One region of the Faecalibacterium sp. An77 genome, then DNA from elsewhere that is predicted to be linked to it. Evidence: riboswitches for the same ligand, from Rfam matches in the RefSeq annotation. Region 1 holds a riboswitch; the other holds the start of a gene.
The links. Region 1 has a riboswitch for thiamine pyrophosphate ahead of thiW (energy coupling factor transporter S component ThiW). Riboswitches for the same ligand answer to the same signal wherever they lie in the genome.

Region 1 (10,349 bases):
CACAGGATGGAACGGTCCACGCAGATTTCACCCGCCCTTCACAAAACGGAAACCTGGGGGAAACATTGTTTTGCTATACTGCATACAATGGATAATCGTCCACGAAAGGAGCGCAAAGCAATGAAAATCGTCTTCAACGCCATTGCCGCCGCGATCGCCCTGGCGGCGGGATTTTTGGTGGTCCGGATGTACAAGGACCGCTGAAAAATCATTCTGGAAAGAAATTTCCCCTTGACAAATGGCCTTTGGGTCTGTATACTGAACAATGTTCAGATTGAGGTGATGAGATGAACACAGTGGTCACATCCAAAGAAGAAATCCTCCGCACCAGTCGGGAACTGATCCGGCAGCAGGGGATTGCGGCGCTGAATGTGCGCTCGGTGGCCGCCGCCTGCGGTGTGTCGGTGGGGTCGATCTACAACTATTTCAGCTCCAAGTCTGAGCTGGTGGGGTCTGCCGTGGAGAGCATCTGGTGTGAGATTTTCCATCAGCCGGAAGACGGCGCCGTTTTTCAGGACACCCAGGCCTGTATCACCTGGATGTATGAGCGGATGGCCTATGGATATCGGGAGTATCCCGGCTTTTTCACCCTCCACTCGCTGGGCTTTATGCAGGAGGAGAAGCCGGACGGCAAACGGAGAATGCAGCAGACTTGGCAGCACATTCTGGATGGTTTGTGCTTTGTACTTCGGAGAGATCCCCGCATTCGCACCGATGCCTTCAACGACCATTTTACCCCCGAGATTTTTGCGGATGTCCTCTTTTCGCTGATGCTGTCGGCCCTGCTTCGGCGGGACTATGACCCCTCCGCGGTGCTGGAGATTGTCCGCAGAACCCTCTATTGAAATTCCCGCCCCGGGTGGGAATTTTTTACGGCTCAAACTGAACGATGTTCATTTGAAGGGAAGGATGGTATGAAAGTCAAGCGAGAAACCCTCCTGCTGCTGGCCTGCCTGGTGTGGAGCGCCGCAGGAGTGAATATTCTGCGGATTGGTCTGCAGTCTTACAAAGGATATGCCGCCGGCTTGAATCTGCTGTTGTCAGCGGCGGTGTTCGCGGTGTTCCAGGTGTTTGTATTTGGCCGCCTGGTGGGCAAACACACCAGACGCATCCAGGGCTATGGGGAGGAGCGGCAGTTTTTCCTCAAGTTCTTTGACGCCAAGGCCTTCGCCATGATGGCGGTCATGATGGGCGGCGGCATCGGAATTCGGGTGTCGGGCCTGGCGCCCGAGCGGTTCATCGCGGTGTTCTATTCGGGGCTGGGGGCGTCGCTGCTCCTGGCCGGGCTCTTGTTTGGACGCAACTACGGCCGGGCTATATTGGCCCGGACCGCGGTGCAAAATAGATCTGCAACAACAAAAGGAGAATGAGTTTATGCAGGCAATCATGGAAACGCTTTTTGACGTGGTCTATCTGACCACCGTCATCACGGTAGGTATTTTGATGATCCGGGGCTGCAAGGGCAATGCCCAGTTCCGGCTGTTCGGCTGGATGGCTGTGGTGCTGGGGGCAGGGGACTCCTTCCATCTGGTGCCCCGGGCTGTGGCCCTCTGCACCACCGGCCTGGAGAATTACACCGTCCCCCTGGGCCTGGGCAAAGCCATCACCTCGGTGACCATGACGGTGTTTTACGTCTTGCTCTACTACGTCTGGCGCAAGCGCTACCAGGTCACCGGCCGCAGGGAACTGACGGCCGCTGTGTACCTGCTGGCCGGGGTGCGGGTGCTGCTCTGCCTGATGCCCCAGAACCAGTGGCTGAGCGCCAACGCTCCTCTGTCCTGGGGTATCTACCGCAACATCCCCTTTGCGCTGCTGGGCCTGCTGGTGATTGTTCTGTTTTATCAGAGCGCCAAGAGCCATCAGGACCGGGCCTTCCGCTGGATGTGGCTGACCATCGTTCTGAGCTTCGGGTTCTATATCCCGGTGGTTCTGTGGGCCGATACGGTGCCTCTGGTGGGCATGCTGATGATCCCCAAGACCTGCGCCTATGTCTGGACCATTTTCATCGGCTTTTTCGCCATGCGGCGGGAGAATTCGGCAGCCTGAGAGGCCAAATGGGGTCAAAATAAGCTGTAAAGATATTATGCTTTGCAGAAAAACACATCATACTGTCGATCAAAAATGAAAAGGACGCATCTTTCACGCCCGGTGGGCCAAAGATGCGTCCTTTTGCTTTGTCGGAGGGAAGGACTCAGAGAATGTCGATGTATTCGCCGTTCAGGGCTTTGTTCATGCTGCGCACCGCGCAGAATTTGCCGCACATGGAGCAGCTGTCCTCCTGTTCGGGGGCGCGGTCGGCACGGATCTGCTTGGCGGTCTCTGGGTCGATGGAGCACTCCCACTGCTTCTCCCAGTCAAAGGTCCGGCGGGCGTCGGCCATGGCGTCGTCCAGGTCCCGGGCATGGGGGACCTTCTTGGCGATGTCGGCGGCGTGGGCCGCAATGCGGGAGGCGATGATGCCCTGCTTGACGTCCGCCACGTTGGGGAGGGCCAGGTGCTCGGCGGGGGTGACGTAGCACAGGAAAGCCGCCCCGGCGGATGCGGCAATGGCGCCGCCGATGGCCGCGGTAATGTGATCGTAGCCGGGGGCGATGTCGGTGACGATGGGGCCCAGAACGTAGAAGGGAGCGCCCATGCAGAGGGTCTGCTGCATCTTCATGTTGGCCTCGATCTGGTCCATGGGCATGTGGCCGGGGCCCTCCACCATCACCTGGACGTCCTTGGCCCAGGCGCGCTTGGTCAGCTCGCCCAGCCGGACCAGCTCCTCAATCTGGCACACGTCGCTGCCGTCGGCCAGACAGCCGGGACGGCAGGCATCGCCCAGAGAGATGGTGACGTCGTACTCCCGGCAGATGTCCAGGATCTCGTCGAAGTACTCGTAGAAGGGGTTCTCCTGGCCGGTCATGCTCATCCAGGCAAAGACCAGAGAGCCGCCCCGGGAGACAATGTTCATCTTCCGCTTGTGCTTCTTGATCTGCTCGATGGTCTTGCGGGTGATGCCGCAGTGGAGGGTGACAAAGTCCACGCCGTCCTGTGCATGGAGCCGGACCACGTCGATGAAGTCCTTGGCGGTCAGGGTAGCCAGATCGCGCTGGTAGTGGATGACGCTGTCGTACACCGGAACAGTGCCGATCATGGCGGGGCACTCGCTGGTGAGCTTCCGGCGGAAGGGCTGGGTGTTGCCGTGGGAGGACAGGTCCATGATGGCCTCCGCGCCCATGTGAACGGCGGTCATCACTTTCTGCATTTCCACGTCGTAGTCCTTGCAGTCCCGGGAGACGCCCAGGTTGACGTTGATCTTGGTGCGCAGCATCGAGCCCACGCCGTTGGGGTCGATGCAGGTGTGAAGCTTGTTAGCGCAGATGACCACCTGGCCCTTGGCGACCAGATCCCGGATTTCCTCCTCGGTGCGGTATTCCTTGGCGGCGACGGCTTTCATTTCAGGAGTGATGATGCCGCGCCGGGCGGCGTCCATCTGGGTGGTGTAATTTCTCATAGGTTGCCTTCCTTTCAGACATTCAGAGTGTTCTTATTCCATGCTTTCTGCAAACGTTCCCCGCAGGTCAAACCCGTGGTGCAGCGGGCCGCTGCCCTTGCCCAGATCCAGCATGGCGGCCAGCGCGCCGGACAGGTAGTCCTTGGCCCGGCGGATGGAATCCTCCAGGGAATAGCCCTTGGCCAGGTTGGAGGCGATGGCAGAGGAGAGGGTGCAGCCGGTGCCATGGGTGTTGGGGTTGGCGATGCGCTTGCCCTGGAACCAGACCGCCCCGCTGCCGCTGTACAGCAAATCGTTGGCGTCGTTGATGCTGTGGCCGCCCTTCACCAGGACGGCGCAGCCAAAGGCCTCATACAGGGCTTTGCCGGCCTGCTCCATCCCGGCCTCATCCTGGATGGAAAGGCCCGACAGGGCCTCTGCCTCGGGGATGTTGGGGGTGATGACGGTGGCCATGGGCAGCAGAAGCTTTTTGAGGGTGGCGACGGCGTCGTTTTCCATCAGGGCCGAGCCGCTGGTGGCCACCATCACCGGGTCCACCACCAGGTTCTGGGCCTGGTAATGGCTCAGCCGCTGGGCGATCACCTGGATCAGGGCCGCAGAGGATACCATCCCGATCTTGACGGCGTCCGGCCGGATGTCGTCAAAGACCATGTCGATCTGCTGCTGCAAAAACGCCGGCGTCACCTCCGAGATCCCTGTCACACCGGTGGTGTTCTGGGCGGTCAGGGCGGTGATGGCGCTCATCCCATAGACTCCGTTCATGGTCATGGTTTTGAGATCAGCCTGAATGCCGGCGCCTCCGCTGCAGTCGCTGCCTGCAATGGTCAATGCTGTCTTGAGTTTCATGATGTGGTTCTCCTTTCGGGTTCAGCATTGTTTTCTAAAGCGGCAAAAGGTGGTGCCCCCAATGTGCCACTGTGAATCCCCCGGCGGGGCCGGGAGCGATTCGTCCAAATGGGTTGGGCCTTATTGTCCGGTTACCATCCGGCGGGACAACTCCACCAGACGGGCGGTGGCCTGACCGGGGTCAGGCGCGCCGAAGATGGCCGAGACCACCGCGACACCGTCCACCCCGCTGCCGCTCAGCTGCAGGATGTTGGCAGGGGAGATGCCGCCGATGGCCACGGTGGGCACGTCCACCGCGTCGCAAATGGCCTTGAGGGTGTCAAAGGACATGGCTCCGGCGTCGGTCTTGGTGGAGGTGGAGAAAACCGCCCCCAGGCCCAGATAGTCGGCTCCGTTGCGGACGGCTTCCAGCGCTTCCTCCACCGTGTGGGCCGACACACCGATCATCATGTCGTCACCCACCCGCTTGCGGACGTCCGAGGCGGCCATGTCATCCTGGCCCACGTGGACGCCGTCGGCGTGGCAGGCGATGGCAATATCTATGTTGTCGTTGACGATGAAGGGGACGTGATAGCGATGGCACAGGTCGGCCATCTCCCGGGCCTCCTGCAGAAAGGCGGCCTCGTCCAGGTCCTTTTCCCGCAGCTGGATGCAGGTGGCGCCGTTTTGGAGGGCAGCCTCCACCTGTTGGGCCAGGGTCATTTGGCCGACCCAGGCCCGGTCGGTCACTGCATAGACCAGCATGGTGTGTTTATCGCATTTCATAGCGTGCTCCTTGTTCCAGTGCTTCCGGCGTCAGGTTGTACATGGCGTCGATGATATAGGTTCGATAGCTGGCGTTGCCGTCCAGCGGGGACAGACGGGCGTGGGCGATTTCGCCGCACAGGCCCATGGCGCAGACAGCCGCCGCTGCGGCTGTCAGGGGATCGTCGGGGTTGGCGGCCAGATAGGCCGCCGTCACAGCGGACAGCTGGCAGCCGGTACCGGTGACCCGGCTCATGTCGGGGTGTCCGTTGTAGATGCAGAAAACACGGTCGGGGTCGGCCACCAGATCGATGGCCCCGGTGATGGCCAGAACGGCGCCGCACTGGGCCGAAAATTCCCAGGCAAAGGCAGCCATCTGGTCCAGATTCTCCGGGGTGACCCGGTCGGCCAGATCGGCGTCCACCCCTTTGGTGCTGCCGCTGCCCAGAGCCAGGGTTTTGATCTCGGAGATGTTGCCCCGGACCACCGTGGGCTTGACCTCCTCCAGCAGCCGGAGGGCGGTGGAGGTCCGCAGAGTAGACGCGCCGGCTCCCACCGGGTCCAGCACCACCGGATGGCCCAGTTCCTTGGCCCGCCGCCCGGCGGCCAGCATGGCGGGGATGGTGCGCTGGTTGAGGGTGCCGATGTTGAGGTTTAACCCGCTGCACAGGGCGGTGATTTCCTCTGCTTCGCCGATGTCATCGGCCATGATGGGGCTGCCGCCGCAGGCCAGCAGAATGTTGGCGCAGTCGTTGACGGTGACATAGTTGGTGATGTTGTGGATCAGGGGCGTTTTGGCCCGCACGTTGGCTGCGATTTCCTGAAACATGAAGGTTTCCTCCTGTTATGCTTTGCCCCGCAGGGTGGCCTGTACCTGAGCCCAGACACCGGTATCCCGCAGCGCATAGAGGATGATGCCCGAGAGGATGGCGCCGCCGGCGGTGGACACCAGGAAGGGGATGATGTAGGCATAGAAGGCGATGCTGCCGGCGCTCTGGCCCATCAGCAGGATGGCCACCGGATAGGCGCACAGGCCGCCCAGAACGGCGGTGCCGAACACTTCCGCCAGCAGGGTGGGCAGCAGGGCCTTGGTTTTCCAGTAGACCAGGCCGCACAGCAGTGCGCCGATCATGCTGCCAGGGAAGGCCATCAGACTGCCCAGGCCCAGCAGGTTCCGCAGCAGGCTGGCGACAAAGGCCACCGCGATGCCATACTGGGGCCCCAGGAGCACGGCGCAGAGAATGTTCACCATGTGCTGGACGGGGGCGCATTTGCTGCCGAATACCGGGAAAGAAAACAGGCTGCCCACCACGGCGACGGCGCACAGGATGCTGGCGACAGTGAGCTTGTGAACGTTGGTCTTTTTCATGATAGATCCTCCTCTGAGATGCAATGTGAGAAACGGCGGTTCCAGCGACGTTTCCCATGGGTGAAATGGGTAAACTTTGCCCATAAAAGGTCGGTCGAAGCTTGCTGGCTTCCTCTCACGCCGGAACACGGCTTCCCATCGCTGTACTACAAGACCCAAGGCGCTCCCCTTGGTCCGCCGCGGCCGGGCCGCGGATTCCGTCTCTCTCAGCCTCCTCCCGGAAGAAAATTAAAAAATCGGAGATGCCTGACTTGGCATCTCCGAAAAAGAAAGCGTTGTTTTCCCTACGTTGGCATTATCCAAATCAGGTTTACGGGTCGAAGGTCACACCTTCCTCTCAGCCTGTTTACAAGCTCCCCAGTATGTAGTTTTTGGACAGGGAAACGCGCTTTTTTGTCTGCTGCTTGATAAAAATAAACGCAGGCAGGATGCTTTTTGCGCCAAAGATGGGCGCGGCCCTTGTCGGGTTACAGTATAGCGCGAATCGCGCCCCTTGTCAATACAATGTCAAACGGTGGGGGGAAGAGGGGAGGCCCGGTCCGTCCGGGAACCGGTAAACCTGTATCCGATCGAAGCGGTTGTTTTCGGTGTAGTAGACCGCCTGTTCCCGAACCGAATAGACAAAGGAAACCCGTGTGGCCCAGATGCCCTCCTGATGGACCTCCTCCAGCAGGGCCAGGCCGTCCCGGACCGAAAAGCCGGCGCTGCTGCCCTTCAGCAGCTGTTCGGCCCGCTGATAGCGGTCGTCCCCCGGCAACGCGAAGGGAGCGGTGCTTGCCGGATCCAGCAGGGAAGCGTTGGCCATCAGGGAATAGGGGGCGTATTCTGCCCGCCAGCCGATGCCCGGCTCAACAATCAATACCCGCCCCTGGCGGTCGGACAGCATGGCCTGCATGGTGGCGTCGGGGGCGTAGACAATCCGGCGGGTCTGGACCAGGGCCAGAGCCTGGTCAAAGGTGATTTCCGCCCGGATGAACCGCTCGGTCAGGTCGGCGATGGTCAGACAGTCGGGCCCTTCCCGGTAGGCACCGGCGGGGCTGCCATGGACGTATAGAAGGGTTCCCGCATTGCCGTTCCGGTGAACGCCGTGATAGGAGTGGCGGACTCCGTCGGGGCGAAGAATGCCAATGAAAAAGCGGTCTTTTTCCAGGACCACCTGGTGGTCCCAGACGGACAGGTCGATCTCGAAGTTGAAGCCGGTGATGATGTCATCCCCGCGGTGAAGAAAACGTGTGCACATAGATGGTGTCCTCCGGTTGTTTGGATGGTCTCAGGATACCGCAAAGGGCGGGGGATTTCCATCCACCGGATGATGCAGAACCGTTTTGTATACACGAAAAGGGGCCGCTGCGCAGCAGCCCCCGGAAGGTTATTTGCGATAGATGATTTTGCGGATGGCGGAGAGCGACAGACTGTAGCGGTCTGCCAGCTGCTCCATGGATGTGCCTTCCCGATAGGCCCGGCGGATCTGCCGGTTGCGGCGTTCCAGCTCCTGGCGGTAGCCGGACACCTCACCCCAGCGCTTGGGCTGGGCGGCATCGGCGGGAATGTACAGATAGCCGCCCTGAATGTACCGCTGCAGCTCCCGGACCAGGGATTCGGGAAGGAGGTTTTTGGCGTTGACGTATTTCATATGCGGGCTTTCCTCCTTGCAGATGCATCAGGCAGCAAAGCCAGCAAAATTTCACTGCGACAGCCGTTACTCCATGCAAAGGTCGCAGCACACTGGCTTTGCATGGAGCCCGTCTTGGTTGAGTTTGATCATACCATCCCTTCTTTCCTGAATGACCGGGTGAAGCGGGGCAGACTTCAAGGAATGCCCCGCAGGAAAACGCGAAAAACTTACTGGAACACCTGCACCGAAATCCGGGTCAGATAGCCGGAAGGGTCCGCCATGGACACCTCGTCCAGCACCGCCTCCTTGTAGCAGAAGGCCCCGGGGCGAAGGTGATTTTGGGCCAGATATTCCTGCAGCAGCCGGAACGCCGGGGCGGCGTTGTAGTAATCCCCGGCCAGATAGGTCACGGCATATTCGCCCGCCGGCTTTTGGTGGCAGGGATGCCCTTTGGGCTCGTCCACTACCTTGGTGAAAAAGTGGGAGTAGCAGCCCCACTGCTCCCGGGCCAGGAATTCGGTGGAAACCATGGCCCCATAGGGATGGCCGGCGTTCAGCCGGTGGCGGCTGCAGTAGCCGATGTGGCTGCACAGGGCGGCAAAAACCTGGTCGTGGTCGTCGGTGTTGATGGGCGGGCTGACGACCAGATATTCGGCGGGCAGCTGTTCCAGTCCTACGCTGCCGATGTGGGCGGTAACCTGGGGCTGACGGCTCAGATCCACCAGCCCCAGCTTGTTGTCGATGACCTGCTCAATCCGGCGGAGCTTTTCCAGCTCCTGCTGGACCTTCAGCTTCTGCTGACCCAGCAACTGCTGCAGGGCCTCGGGGCTGCGGTGGTCGATGTAGCTGCGGATCTCTTTGAGGGGCATCCCGATTTCCTGCAAACACCGGATGGTGAAAAACAGGTCGCACTGGTTTTCGCTGTAGTAGCGGTAGCCGTTTTCGTCGGTGAACGCGGGCCGAAACAGCCCGATTTCGTCGTAATAGAGCAGGGTCCGCTTGTTGGTATTGCATAAACGGGCAAATTCGCCTGTATTTATACATGGATTTGGATTTTTCTGCATAAATATACAACTTTCCTCTTGACTGTAACGTTACGTTACACCCTATTATAATGACATCGTGTCGAAAGATCAAGGAGGAAGACCACTATGCCTAAACTGAGTGACCGCGTCGGGACTTTTACGGATTCCGTCATCCGCCGTATGACCCGAATCAGCGATGAATATGGAGCCATCAACCTTTCCCAGGGATTTCCGGATTTTGCCCCCCCGAAAGAAATTCTGGACGCTCTGGCCAAGGTGGCCTATGAAGGCCCTCATCAGTATTCGGTGACCTACGGCGCCGAGAATTTCCGCGAGGCCCTGGCCAAAAAGCAGGGCCGTGCCATTGGCCGGACCATCGACCCGGACAAGGAAATTGTGGTGACCTGCGGCGGCACCGAGTCCATGATGTGCGCCGTCATGACCATCTGCAACCCCGGCGACAAGATCATCGTCTTTTCGCCCTTCTATGAGAACTACGGCGCCGACGCCATCCTGTCAGGCGCAGAGCCCATTTATGTGCCTCTGGTGCCGCCGGAGTACAACTTTGACCTGTCCCTGATCGAGGACGGCTTCCGCCAGGGAGCCAAGGGCATCATCGTCTGCAACCCCTCCAACCCCTGCGGCAAGGTGTTCACCCGGGAGGAGCTGATGGGCATTGGCCAGCTGGCTCTGCAGTACGACGCCTTTGTCATCACCGACGAGGTGTATGAGCACATGGTCTACGCCCCCAACCACCATGTCTGCATGGCATCGCTGCCGGGGATGTATGAGCACACCATCACCTGCAATTCTCTGTCCAAGACTTATTCCATCACCGGCTGGCGCCTGGGCTACCTGATCGGACCCGAAGAAGTGGTGGAGGGCGCCAAGAAGGTCCATGACTTCCTGACGGTGGGCGCTCCTGCACCCCTGCAGGAGGCAGCCGTGGTGGGCCTGAACTTCCCCCAGTCCTATTACGATGGCCTGCTGGACCTCTACACCCGCAAGCGCAGCCGTTTCCTGGACGGACTGGACAAAATCGGCCTCAAGCACAACATTCCTGAGGGAACCTATTTCGTGATGGTGGATATTCAGGACTTTTTGAATCTGCCCCAGTTCACCGGATACAGCGACCTGGAATTCTGCGAGTGGATGATCCGGGAGATCGGCGTGGCGGCGGTGCCGGGTTCCAGCTTCTTCCGTGAGCCGGTCAACAACCTGATCCGTCTGCACTTTGCCCGCTCGGAGGAGACC
Region 2 (10,349 bases), on a different contig from region 1:
TTCATGGGGGCCATGCCGCTGTTGATCAGCAGCAGGCTGGGGTCGTCCTTGGGCACCAGGGGGAAGCTGCCCAGGCGCAGATGACCTTTGCCCTCGAAGAAGCTCAGGTATTTTTCACGCAGTTCATTCAAACCGGTCCATTGCATAAACGATTCTCTCCTTGCTCTGCCCCGCCATGCGGGGCCTGAATATAAACGGCAGCGCGGCGAAAACAAAAGCAGCCCCCGCCCCGACAAGGGACGAAGGCTGCCGTAACTGCTCCGTGGTACCACCCAACTTGCGGCGGGCCGGGTGGCCTGCCGCCTCTTTTGCCGCAATAACGCTGCGCCGCGCCCGGCTTGTTTCGCCGGGAGCTCGAGGGTGGCATGGAACGTGAACAGCCGGAGGGCCTCACAGCTGAAAAACCCTCTCTCTGAACGGCTGGGCGCACATTCCTGGCCCTGTCATCGCCAAATAACCTTTTTGATTTCAGGCGGGCGGCAGGGGGCCACACCCCCGGCCGCACCACTCAAATTATAAGCATGTACAGCGTTTTTGTCAACTGTTTCGATCAAAATTCCAGCGTAGGGCTGACCTCATTGCGCCGCTGGGTCTGGACAATGCAGTCCTTGCCGGGCACGGCCCCCGCCGCGCCCAGGGTGGTGAACACCGTCTGCAGCGCCAGGGCGGGAGTGTTGTTCTCCTGGGACAGGTGGCACAGGGCGAACTTTTCGCAGCCCTGCTGCACCAGCTCGGCCAGCTTTTCGCTGCACTCGTCGTTGGACAGATGGCCCCGGGGGCTCTCGATGCGGGCCCGCAGGTAATAGGGATAGGGCCCGTTGCGCAGCATATAGGGGTCGTAGTTGCTCTCCAGGGCCACCAGGTCGCACCCGGCCAGGGCGGCATGGACCGCCGGGGTCAGGACCCCCAGGTCGGTGGCAATGGACATCACTTTCCCCTCGGGGGTGGTGATGCGGTAGCCCACGCAGGGCACGTCATGGCTGGTGGGGAAAGCCCGCACCCCGAACCCGCCGATTTCCTCCTCGTCGCCGGTCTGGGGGTCCAGCACATGGACCGGGCACCCCGCCGGCAGCACGCCGCCGGCCTCCAGCGCATCCAGGGTGGCCTGGGCCCCGTACACCGGCAGCAGATGCCGTTTGAGGAAGGTGGCCAGGCCCTTGACGTGGTCGCTGTGCTCGTGGGTAATGAGGATGCCGGCGCAGTCCGCGGCCTGGAGCCCCACCTCCCGCAGCGCGCCGGTGGTGACCCGCACCCCCTTGCCCATGTCGATGAGCAGGCAGCGGCCGCCGCTGCGGACCACGCTGCAGTTGCCCGAGGAACCGGAATAAAGCGAGATGAATTCTGCCATGGGGGAAAAGGGCCCTCCCTGCCCTGGGTGTACAACGAATCAAAGGAGCCGCGCCAGGCCGGTGCGACTCCAGGGATTCAGGGTTGGTTCGGTTTTGTTACAGAGCCTGCTCCAGAGCGGCGGGGACCCGCTCCACCTTGCGGATGTCGGCCCCCAGGCCCTGCAGCTTTTCCACAATGTTTTCGTAGCCGCGCTCGATGTGGCTGATCTCCTCGATCTCGCTGGTGCCGTCGGCCATCAGGGCCGCCACCACCATGGCCGCGCCGGCCCGCAGGTCGCTGGCGTGGAGGGGGGCGGGCATCAGCCGCTCCACCCCTTCGATCACCGCCACCTGGCCGTCCACCTGGATGTTGGCCCCCATCTTCCGCAGTTCATCCACATAGCGGAAACGGTTGTCCCAGATGCCCTCGGTGATGGTGCTGGTGCCCTTGGCCACGCTGAGCAGCACGCCCATCAGGGGCTGCATGTCGGTGGGGAAGCCCGGGTGGGGCATGGTGTTGATCTTGGTGGGCAGGATGGGCCCGGTGCGGGTGACCCGGACCGCGTCGTCAAACTCCTCCACCTCGGCCCCGCAGCGCCGCAGCTTGGCGGTGATGGGTTCCAGGTGCTTGGGGGTAACGTTGTGAATCATCACGTCGCCGCCGGTGGCCGCCGCGGCCACCATATAGCTGCCGGCCTCGATCTGGTCGGGGATGATGCTGTAGGTGCAGCCGTGCATCTGGCTGACGCCCCGGACTTTAATCACGTCGGTGCCGGCGCCGCGGACGTCCGCGCCGCACATGTTCAGGAAGTTGGCCAGGTCCACCACATGGGGCTCCTTGGCGCAGTTTTCCAGGATGGTCTGGCCCTCGGCCATCACCGCCGACAGCATGGCGTTCATGGTGGCGCCCACGCTCACCTTATCAAAGAAGATGCGGGCGCCCTGCAGCTTCTCCTTGGCCCGGACAGTGATCATGCCGTAATCCACACTGTCCTGGGCGCCCAGAGCGCTGAAGGCCTTCAGGTGCTGGTCGATGGGGCGGGGGCCCAGATTGCACCCGCCGGGCATGGCCACCTGGGCCTTGCCAAAGCGGGACAGCAGCGCCCCCAGGAAATAGTAGCTGGCCCGCATCTGCCGGGACAGGTCGTCCGGCACGTTGGTGCTGACCAGATGGGTGGTGTCGATCTCGTAGGTGTTGCGGTTGAGCATCCGCACCTGAGCGCCCAGGGCGCTGAGGATGTTCAGGCTGACGGATACGTCGCTGATGTTGGGCAGATTCTCGATCACACAGACGCCGGCCGCCAGGATGGTGGCGGGCAGGATGCCCACCGCCGCATTTTTGGCGCCCGAAATAGCGACTTCGCCCTGCAGGGGCTTGCCGCCGGTAATTACAAACTTCTCCAAAGTAATGATCTCCTTCATGGGTCCGCAGATTCAATAAACGTCCCACGCCGCACACGTTCCCTGCACCTAGACTGGATTTTTGTACACAGCCAGGCGGATTTTCAGGGCAGCGCAAACACGCCGTTTCCCTTGCGGCTCACCCTATTATACACAACTCCAGGAAAAAAGCAAAGTTTCAGGCCAGAGGTTTTCTCTTATTTTCTGTTTTGCCCAGATTCTCCATATTCATTCGTATTTTTTCTCTCTTTTACACAGAATACACATATTTCCTCCGGGCGTCAAGAGGCAGTTACCACACCCGGTCCTGGACCTCGGCCTCCTTGATCCAGCCCAGCTGATAGGCAGCCACCAGCTGTTTGAGGTCATGTACCTTTTCCCGCAGGGTCTCGCCCTCGTCGATGTCCTCCACCAGCACCCGGTGGTTCTCCTGTTCCAGGATGTTTTCCCGGGAGACGATGTCGATGTTTTCGGTGATGGCCTTTTCGGCGCTGATGAAAGGCTGATGGGTCCGCAGGGACATATCCCGGCTGGAATAGGTCAGGGTGTAGCCGGCGATGCCGGTTTTCTCGTGGTAGGCCCGGCAGAACCCGCCGTCAATGACAATCAGCCGGCCGCCCCCCTTGATGGGGCTCTCGCCGTTTTTCTCCTTCACCGGCACATGGCCGTTGATGATGTGGCAGGACCCCGGCAGCCCGAATTCGGACAGAATCCGCCGGCAGGCGGCCTCGTCGTTGTACCAGGTATAATAGGGGTCCTTCACCTCGGCATGGGTGGCGGGGTCGGCCACATAGATCCGCTCAAAGGTGGTCATGGCGCTGCGGCCGAACAGGGGCGACAGCTTGCCGCACCACAGATACCACAGGAAATCCTGGCCGCTCTGGCGGGCGGCGCTGCCCTCGGGGCTGTAGTAGCCCCGGCGGGCCCGCTCGTCGCAGTAGTCCATCAGGGCCCGGCCCGAATAGGTCCGGCCCTCGAACCGCTCGGAGGCAAAGGACCCCTTCTCGGTCATGGGCACCGCCCCGTGGTAGAGGAGGTTGCCGTTTTCGATGTGGTAGACGCTGCCCTTGGCGTACAGGAACCGGACGTGCTGCTGGAGCTTTTCGCTCTGGCGGAAGGAGGCCACCAGCCGGTCAATCACCATCTGCTCGTCCTCGTTGAGGGCGGCGGGGTTGGCGGGGTCCACGGTGGGGAAACTGGTGTCCCGCAGGGGGTAGTCCTTCCCGGCGATGTTCACCGTCCCCTTCTCCCAGTCGATCCGGCGCAGGTAGTCCCGGCCTTCCATCTGAAAATCGGGGTTGCGGTCGATGACGGCGCACTCCAGCTTGAATAGGATGATGGAGATGGCCTTGTGCATGACGGCGCAGCGGTGGAGCATTCCCTCGGTGTAGGGGCCCCGGGCGGCGTCGGTGTGGGGCATCCAGATGGACAGGTCGTCCTGGCCGTAGTATTGGTCGGCCAGCCGCTGGAGATGCCGCAGGTTGATGCCGTAGATGTCCTCCAGCATCCCGTGGTTGTGGTAGGCCAGGGTGGTTTTCATGACGGTGGCGGCACAGATGGGGCTGCCGGCGGCGGCGCCCATCCACACCACATCGTGGTTGCCCCACTGGATATCCACGCTGTGATGCCGCAGCAGCAGGTCCAGAATGATGTCGGGCCGGGGGCCCCGGTCAAACAGGTCCCCCACAATATGGAGTTTGTCCACCGCCAGCCGCTTGATCAGCTCGCACAGGCGGGTGATGAACCGGTCGGCCCGGCCGTTCTCGATGATGCTGCCCACGATCTGGCCGTAATACAAATCCTTGTCGTGGTCCTCGAAATGGGCGTGGAGCAGCTCGTCCAGCACATAGCCGCAGCCCGAGGGCAGGCAGGACCGGACGTGGTTGCGGGTGTGTTTGGAGGACACCAGACGGCAGATATCAATGAGGCGCAGCAGGGTCTCGCTGTACCAGTTTTCCAGGGCGGACTGGCTGGGCTGGCGGGCCTTGAGCTGGGGCAGCTTTTCCGCCGGGTAATAGATCAGGGTGGCCAGCTCGGCCCGGGTCTCGGCGGGAACCGATTCCCCCAGGACGGCGTCCACCTTCTCCCGGATCACCCCCGAGGCCGAGTTCAGGATGTGGACAAAGGCCTCGTTTTCCCCGTGGAGGTCGCTCATAAAGTGTTCGGTGCCCTTGGGCAGCTTGAGCAGGGCCTGGGTGCTGATGATCTCGCTGGCGGCCGCCGCCTGGGACGGGTAGTCCCGGGCCAGCAGGTTCAGGTATTTCAGATTTTTGCGGATTTCGTCGGTTTCGGTCTGCATGGATCATCCCTCCTTGCGCGCCGGAGCGCGGCGCAATGCTTCTCAATCCGTTCTTTTCAAAGGATACAAGTTTTTTCAATACTCAGTATAACACGCCGGGCAGAAAAAATGGTATACTGTTTGCAGGTCAAATCCGTAAATCTTTTGGAAGGGACTTTATGCACTATGTCTACAACCTTCACCATCCCCAGCCGCTGTGACCTGTGCCCCCGGCGCTGCGGCGCAGACCGCGCCGCCGGCCGGGCCGGATACTGCGGCGCCGCCGGCACCCTGAAAGTGGCCCGGGCGGCCCTCCACTTCTGGGAGGAGCCCTGCATCAGCGGCACCCGGGGCAGCGGCACCGTGTTTTTCTCGGGCTGCGCTCTGCGGTGCTGCTACTGCCAGAACTACCCCATCAGCGCCCAGGCCTTCGGCAAGGAAATCACCGTGGAGCGGCTGGCCGAAATTTTCCTGGACCTTCAGGCCCAGGGGGCCCACAACATCAACCTGGTGACCCCCGGCCAGTGGCAGCCCTGGATTATGGCCGCCCTGGACCAGGCCCGGGCCGCCGGGCTGCACCTGCCCATCGTCTGCAACACCGGCGGCTATGAAACCGTCGAGAGCGTGGCCCGCTGGGCGGGGTACATCGACATCTGGCTGGCCGACCTGAAATACATCTCCCCTGCCCTGGCGGCCGACCTGTCCGCCGCCCCCGACTACCCCGCCGCCGCCAAAGCCGCCATCGAGGCCATGCTGGCCCAGGCGGGCCGCCCCGTCTTTGACGGCGAGGGCATCCTCCAGCGGGGTGTGATTCTGCGGCACCTGGCCATCCCCGGCCACACGGATGACAGTTTCCGGGTACTGGACCAGATGGCCGCCTGGAACGACGCCGCCCCCGGCTGTTTCCTGCCCAGCCTCATGAGCCAGTTCACCCCCTTCTATCAGGCCGCCGACCACGGCATCGGGCGGCGGATCACCACCTACGAATACCGCCGGGTGGTGAACTACGCCATGGACAAGGGCCTCACCACCGGATACATGCAGCAGAAGAGCAGCGCCCGGGAGGAATACACCCCCAGCTTTGACCTGACGGGGGTGTAAGGGGCGGATTTCGGCGTCGCGGCGCTGAAATCCCCGCATTTTGATCCAAATGCACAGCAGGTTTCCACAAATTTTGGCACATTGCCTCCAACGTTTTGGGAAAGCTGCTTGAAATTCTCTGCGAAAAGCAATATAATGGATACAACACTGAACGTGCGGCCTTTGGGGCCTGCACCCGCCCGCCCACCGGGAACTTGAAGGAGGAGCCCTATGGAACACTACAATCCTCTGTTGAGCAGAGATACCGACGCGCCGAAATTCATCACCTGCGGTGAGATCATGCTCCGTCTGACCCCGCCGAACTACGAAAAAATCCGCATGGCCTCCAGCTTTGAGGCCAGCTACGGCGGCAGCGAGGCCAACATCGCCCTGGCGCTGGCCAACCTGGGCGTGGACAGCACCTTTTTCAGCGTGGTGCCCAACAACAGCCTGGGCAAGAGCGCGGTCCGCATGCTGCGCTCCAACGACGTCCACTGCACTCCCATGATTCTGGCCACCCAGCAGGATGTCCCCACCCACCGTCTGGGCACCTACTACCTGGAGACCGGCTACGGCATCCGGGCGTCCAAGGTCACCTACGACCGCAAGCACAGCGCCATCACCGAGTACGATTTCTCCCGGGTGGACCTGGAGGCCCTGCTGGACGGCTACGACTGGCTGCACCTGAGCGGCATCACCCCGGCCCTGGCCCCCAACTGCCGGGCCCTGACCATGGACCTGCTGAAAACCGCCAAGAAAAAGGGCCTGACCGTCAGCTTTGACGGCAACTTCCGCAGCACCCTGTGGAGCTGGGAGGATGCCCGGGACTTCTGCACCGAGTGCCTGCCCTATGTGGACGTGCTGCTGGGCATCGAGCCCTACCACCTGTGGAAGGACGAGAACGACCATTCCAAGGGCGACTGGAAGGACGGCGTGCCCCTGCAGCCCAGCTATGAGCAGCAGGACGAGATCTTCCAGCGGTTCATTGAGCGGTATCCCAACATCAAGTGCATCGCCCGCCATGTGCGCTACGCCCACAGCGGCAGCGAGAACAGCCTGAAGGCCTTCATGTGGCTGGACGGCCATACCTTCGAGAGCAAGCTGTTCACCTTCAACATTCTGGACCGCGTGGGCGGCGGCGACGCCTTCGCCAGCGGCCTGATCTACGCCATGCTCCACAACTACAAGGCCATGGACATCATCAACTTTGCGGTGGCCAGCAGCGCCATCAAGCACACCATCCACGGCGACGCCAACATCACCGACGACGTGGGCACCATCCGCAACCTGATGAACATGAACTACGACATCAAGCGTTAACGTTCCCCCAAAACCACCGCACCCCCGGACGCCCACAGCGCCCGGGGGTGTTTTTTGTTGGGAACGGACCGGCGCACCGGGTTTTACACCTGGATGGTCTGGCCGGTGGAAAGATAGGCCAGATGGTCCATGTACTCCTTCATAAAGGCGTACTGCTTGCGGCCGGTGCAGTGGCAGGTGTAGAATTCGGTGCCGTAGGCCGACAGCTGCCGGGCGTAGCCCGCCAGGGCGTCGTCCAGGGGCATGGTGTTGAAGTGGAAGCCGCCCACCAGCACATCCGGCCGGAACCAGTCCACAATGTTCAGAATCCCCTTGTGGGAGCACCCGCTGATCAGCACCCGCCGCCCGGCGTCCTCGATCAGGAGATAGTGCTCGTGGCGGAAGTCCTCGGGCTGGAATGCCCCGTCCTCCTCCACCGTCAGGCCGAAGCTGCCCAGGTCCTCCCGCTTGGGCAGGCCGTTGCAGGTGGCCAGGGTCAGGCCGGGGGCAATCTCTTCCCGGTCCCCCACAAAGCGGAGCCGGGGACTGGCCGCCAGGGCTGTGTCCAGGCCGATGTACCGCTCCTCCCCGTGGTAGTGGGGCTCAAAGGCGTGCTGGTTCAGGTAGACCGGGGCGGTCTGGTTCAGCTCCAGAAACCGGGCCAGGCCGCCGCCGTGGTCGTAGTGTCCGTGGGACAGCACCGCCAGGTCCACCCCCGCCAGGTCGATGCCCAGGGCCTCGGCGTTGCGGGCAAAGAGATCGGTCTGCCCCATATCAAACAAAATCCTGTGGCCCAGGGCCTCAATGTAGAGGGAGAGGCCGTGTTCCTTGTCCAGGCGCTCGTCGGAGGTGGTGTTTTCCACCAGCGCTGTGATGTTGATCATTGTTTCACCGCCTTTTCGGATTGTGCCGGGGCCCTCCGGCCGCCGGCTTTGGCTTTATTATAGCGCATTTCGCCCCAAAAGGGAACGCGCCCCCGCCCTGGGGCAAGAAAATCCCGTCCCGGGGGTTGACATTTTTCCACAGTTGTCTATACTGGACGGTGGACATGAAAACAGGGGCGCCGAAAGGCTGAGATCCGCACAAGCGGAGTACCCTCCAACCTGATCCGGGTAATGCCGGCGTAGGTAAGTTTGCGGAACGTCCGGTTTTGTAAACACCCCATGCGCCTGCTGCAAAGCGGGCGCTTTTGTTTTTGTGTACTACTTTTTTGAGGAGCGATTTCTGATGACCAAAACCTATTCCAAGACCCGCATCCTGGTGGAATGCGCCCTGATGATTGCGGTGGGCACCGTTCTGTCCAACATCCGCATCTTCACCATGCCCAACGGCGGCAGCGTCACCCTGCTGAGCATGCTGCCCTTTGTGCTGGTGTCCTTCCGCCACGGCGTCAAGTGGGGCCTGTTCACCGGCTTTGTGAACAGCCTGCTGCAGATGCTGCTGGGCTTCTGGGCTCCCCCGGTGCCCACCTTCCTGTACTTCCTGGGCGAGGTGCTGCTGGACTATGTGCTGGCGTTCATGGCCCTGGGCCTGGCCGAGCTGTTCGCCCGTCCCTTCTCCAACCGGGCGGTGGGCATCGCCGTGGGCACCTTCATGGCCGGCTTCCTGCGGTTCATGTGCAGCTTCCTGTCCGGCGTGCTGATCTGGGGCAACCTGAACGAGGGCCTGTCCGCCTGGGTCTACAGCCTGACCTACAACGCCAGCTACATGCTGCCCGAAACCATCATCACCCTGGTGGCCGCCCTGCTGATCTACAAGGCCGCGCCCCAGCTGTTCCTGGAGCAGGAAAAGGCCGCCGCCTGATTCAGCCAAGGTCTTTTGTATCTGCGTTGTTTTTCCGCCGCTTCCCGGATGCCGTCCGGGAGGCGGCATTTTTTTGCAAAAAATTGCAGAAAAACAGTTGACATTCCCCCTCTCCTCTGCTATAATAACTGACGTCGCCGGTGCACAGCACTTAAGACAGTCAAGAATATGGGGGTATAGCTCAGCTGGGAGAGCGCTTGAATGGCATTCAAGAGGTCAGCGGTTCGATCCCGCTTATCTCCACCAAGACACCTGCTTCAATCGAAGCGGGTGTTTTTTTGTTTGTATTGCCCGCGGCAGTCTAGTTCCGGCCGGCGGTTCGCCCATGCCCTGGCCCGGCTGACCGCCAGTCCCTGGGGCGCCCTCTGCCGGGACGAAACCGCAGCCTTTGCCGCTTTTTGAAGGATACCCGCAACAAAAGCCCCCGCCGGGAACGGCGGGGGCTTTGCTGTTTCTATGTGGGTTCAGGCTCAGTTTTTGGTACCGTTGTTGTCCTTGCCTTTTTTGCCGAAGCGATACTCCTTGCCCTCGCGGATGCGCTGGAGGTTGGAGCGGTGCATGTAGATGACCATGCCGGCCATAATGGCGCCGCCCACCGTCATCACCACCACATCGTGGAGGCCGTAGCCGCTCAGCAGGCCATAGGCCAGGGTCAGGAAGGGATAGGAGGCTGCTGCTGTAATGCTGCCCAGGGAGACCATGCCGGTGGGGATCAGGCAGACCAGGAAGACCACCATCAGGAAGGGAATCAGCACCGGCTGGACCGCCAGAATGGTGCCGGCCGCCACCAGGACGCCCTTGCCGCCCTTGAAGCCGAAGTAAATGGGCTTCAGGTGGCCGATGACCGCCAGAATGGCCGCCAGGTAGATCCCCAGGAACTGGGAGAACAGCTGGCCCGACATATAGCCGAACAGCCACCGGGCAATGCACACCGCAGCCACGCCCTTCAGCACGTCGCCGGCGGCGGTCATGGCGGCGGCCTTCTTGCCAAAGGTGCGCAGCATATTGGTCATACCGGCGGCGCCGCTGCCGTGGCGGCGGACGTCGTCGTGGTAGACAAACTTGGACACCAGGATGCCGGTGTCAATGCTGCCCAGCAGGTATGCCTCCAGGGCAACCGCCAGGACGATCAGAAAATCCATCAGCATAGGGATTCCTCC

Region 2: another riboswitch for thiamine pyrophosphate. It lies ahead of thiT (energy-coupled thiamine transporter ThiT); the one in region 1 lies ahead of thiW (energy coupling factor transporter S component ThiW).

The regions. Positions count from the first base shown of each region.
Region 1 covers NZ_NFHK01000053.1:2,816-13,164, forward strand. Annotated here, with positions in the region: gene B5G28_RS12420 (TetR/AcrR family transcriptional regulator) at 288-845, shown strand; gene B5G28_RS12425 (hypothetical protein) at 915-1,370, shown strand; gene B5G28_RS12430 (hypothetical protein) at 1,375-2,046, shown strand; gene thiC (phosphomethylpyrimidine synthase ThiC) at 2,192-3,496, opposite strand; gene thiD (bifunctional hydroxymethylpyrimidine kinase/phosphomethylpyrimidine kinase) at 3,530-4,342, opposite strand; gene thiE (thiamine phosphate synthase) at 4,463-5,107, opposite strand; gene thiM (hydroxyethylthiazole kinase) at 5,094-5,915, opposite strand; gene thiW (energy coupling factor transporter S component ThiW) at 5,931-6,455, opposite strand; TPP riboswitch at 6,720-6,825, opposite strand; gene B5G28_RS12460 (conjugal transfer protein) at 6,952-7,695, opposite strand; gene B5G28_RS12465 (CD3324 family protein) at 7,825-8,088, opposite strand; gene B5G28_RS12470 (MerR family transcriptional regulator) at 8,298-9,134, opposite strand; gene B5G28_RS12475 (pyridoxal phosphate-dependent aminotransferase) at 9,222-10,349, shown strand, end outside.
Region 2 covers NZ_NFHK01000033.1:7,597-17,945, forward strand. Annotated here, with positions in the region: gene alaS (alanine--tRNA ligase) at 1-146, opposite strand, end outside; gene B5G28_RS10380 (MBL fold metallo-hydrolase) at 551-1,348, opposite strand; gene B5G28_RS10385 (UDP-N-acetylglucosamine 1-carboxyvinyltransferase) at 1,446-2,732, opposite strand; gene B5G28_RS10390 (fructose-1,6-bisphosphatase) at 3,022-5,028, opposite strand; gene B5G28_RS10395 (4Fe-4S cluster-binding domain-containing protein) at 5,194-6,108, shown strand; gene B5G28_RS10400 (sugar kinase) at 6,319-7,407, shown strand; gene B5G28_RS10405 (MBL fold metallo-hydrolase) at 7,491-8,270, opposite strand; TPP riboswitch at 8,433-8,534, shown strand; gene thiT (energy-coupled thiamine transporter ThiT) at 8,614-9,189, shown strand; tRNA gene B5G28_RS10415 (tRNA-Ala) at 9,360-9,435, shown strand; gene plsY (glycerol-3-phosphate 1-O-acyltransferase PlsY) at 9,660-10,337, opposite strand.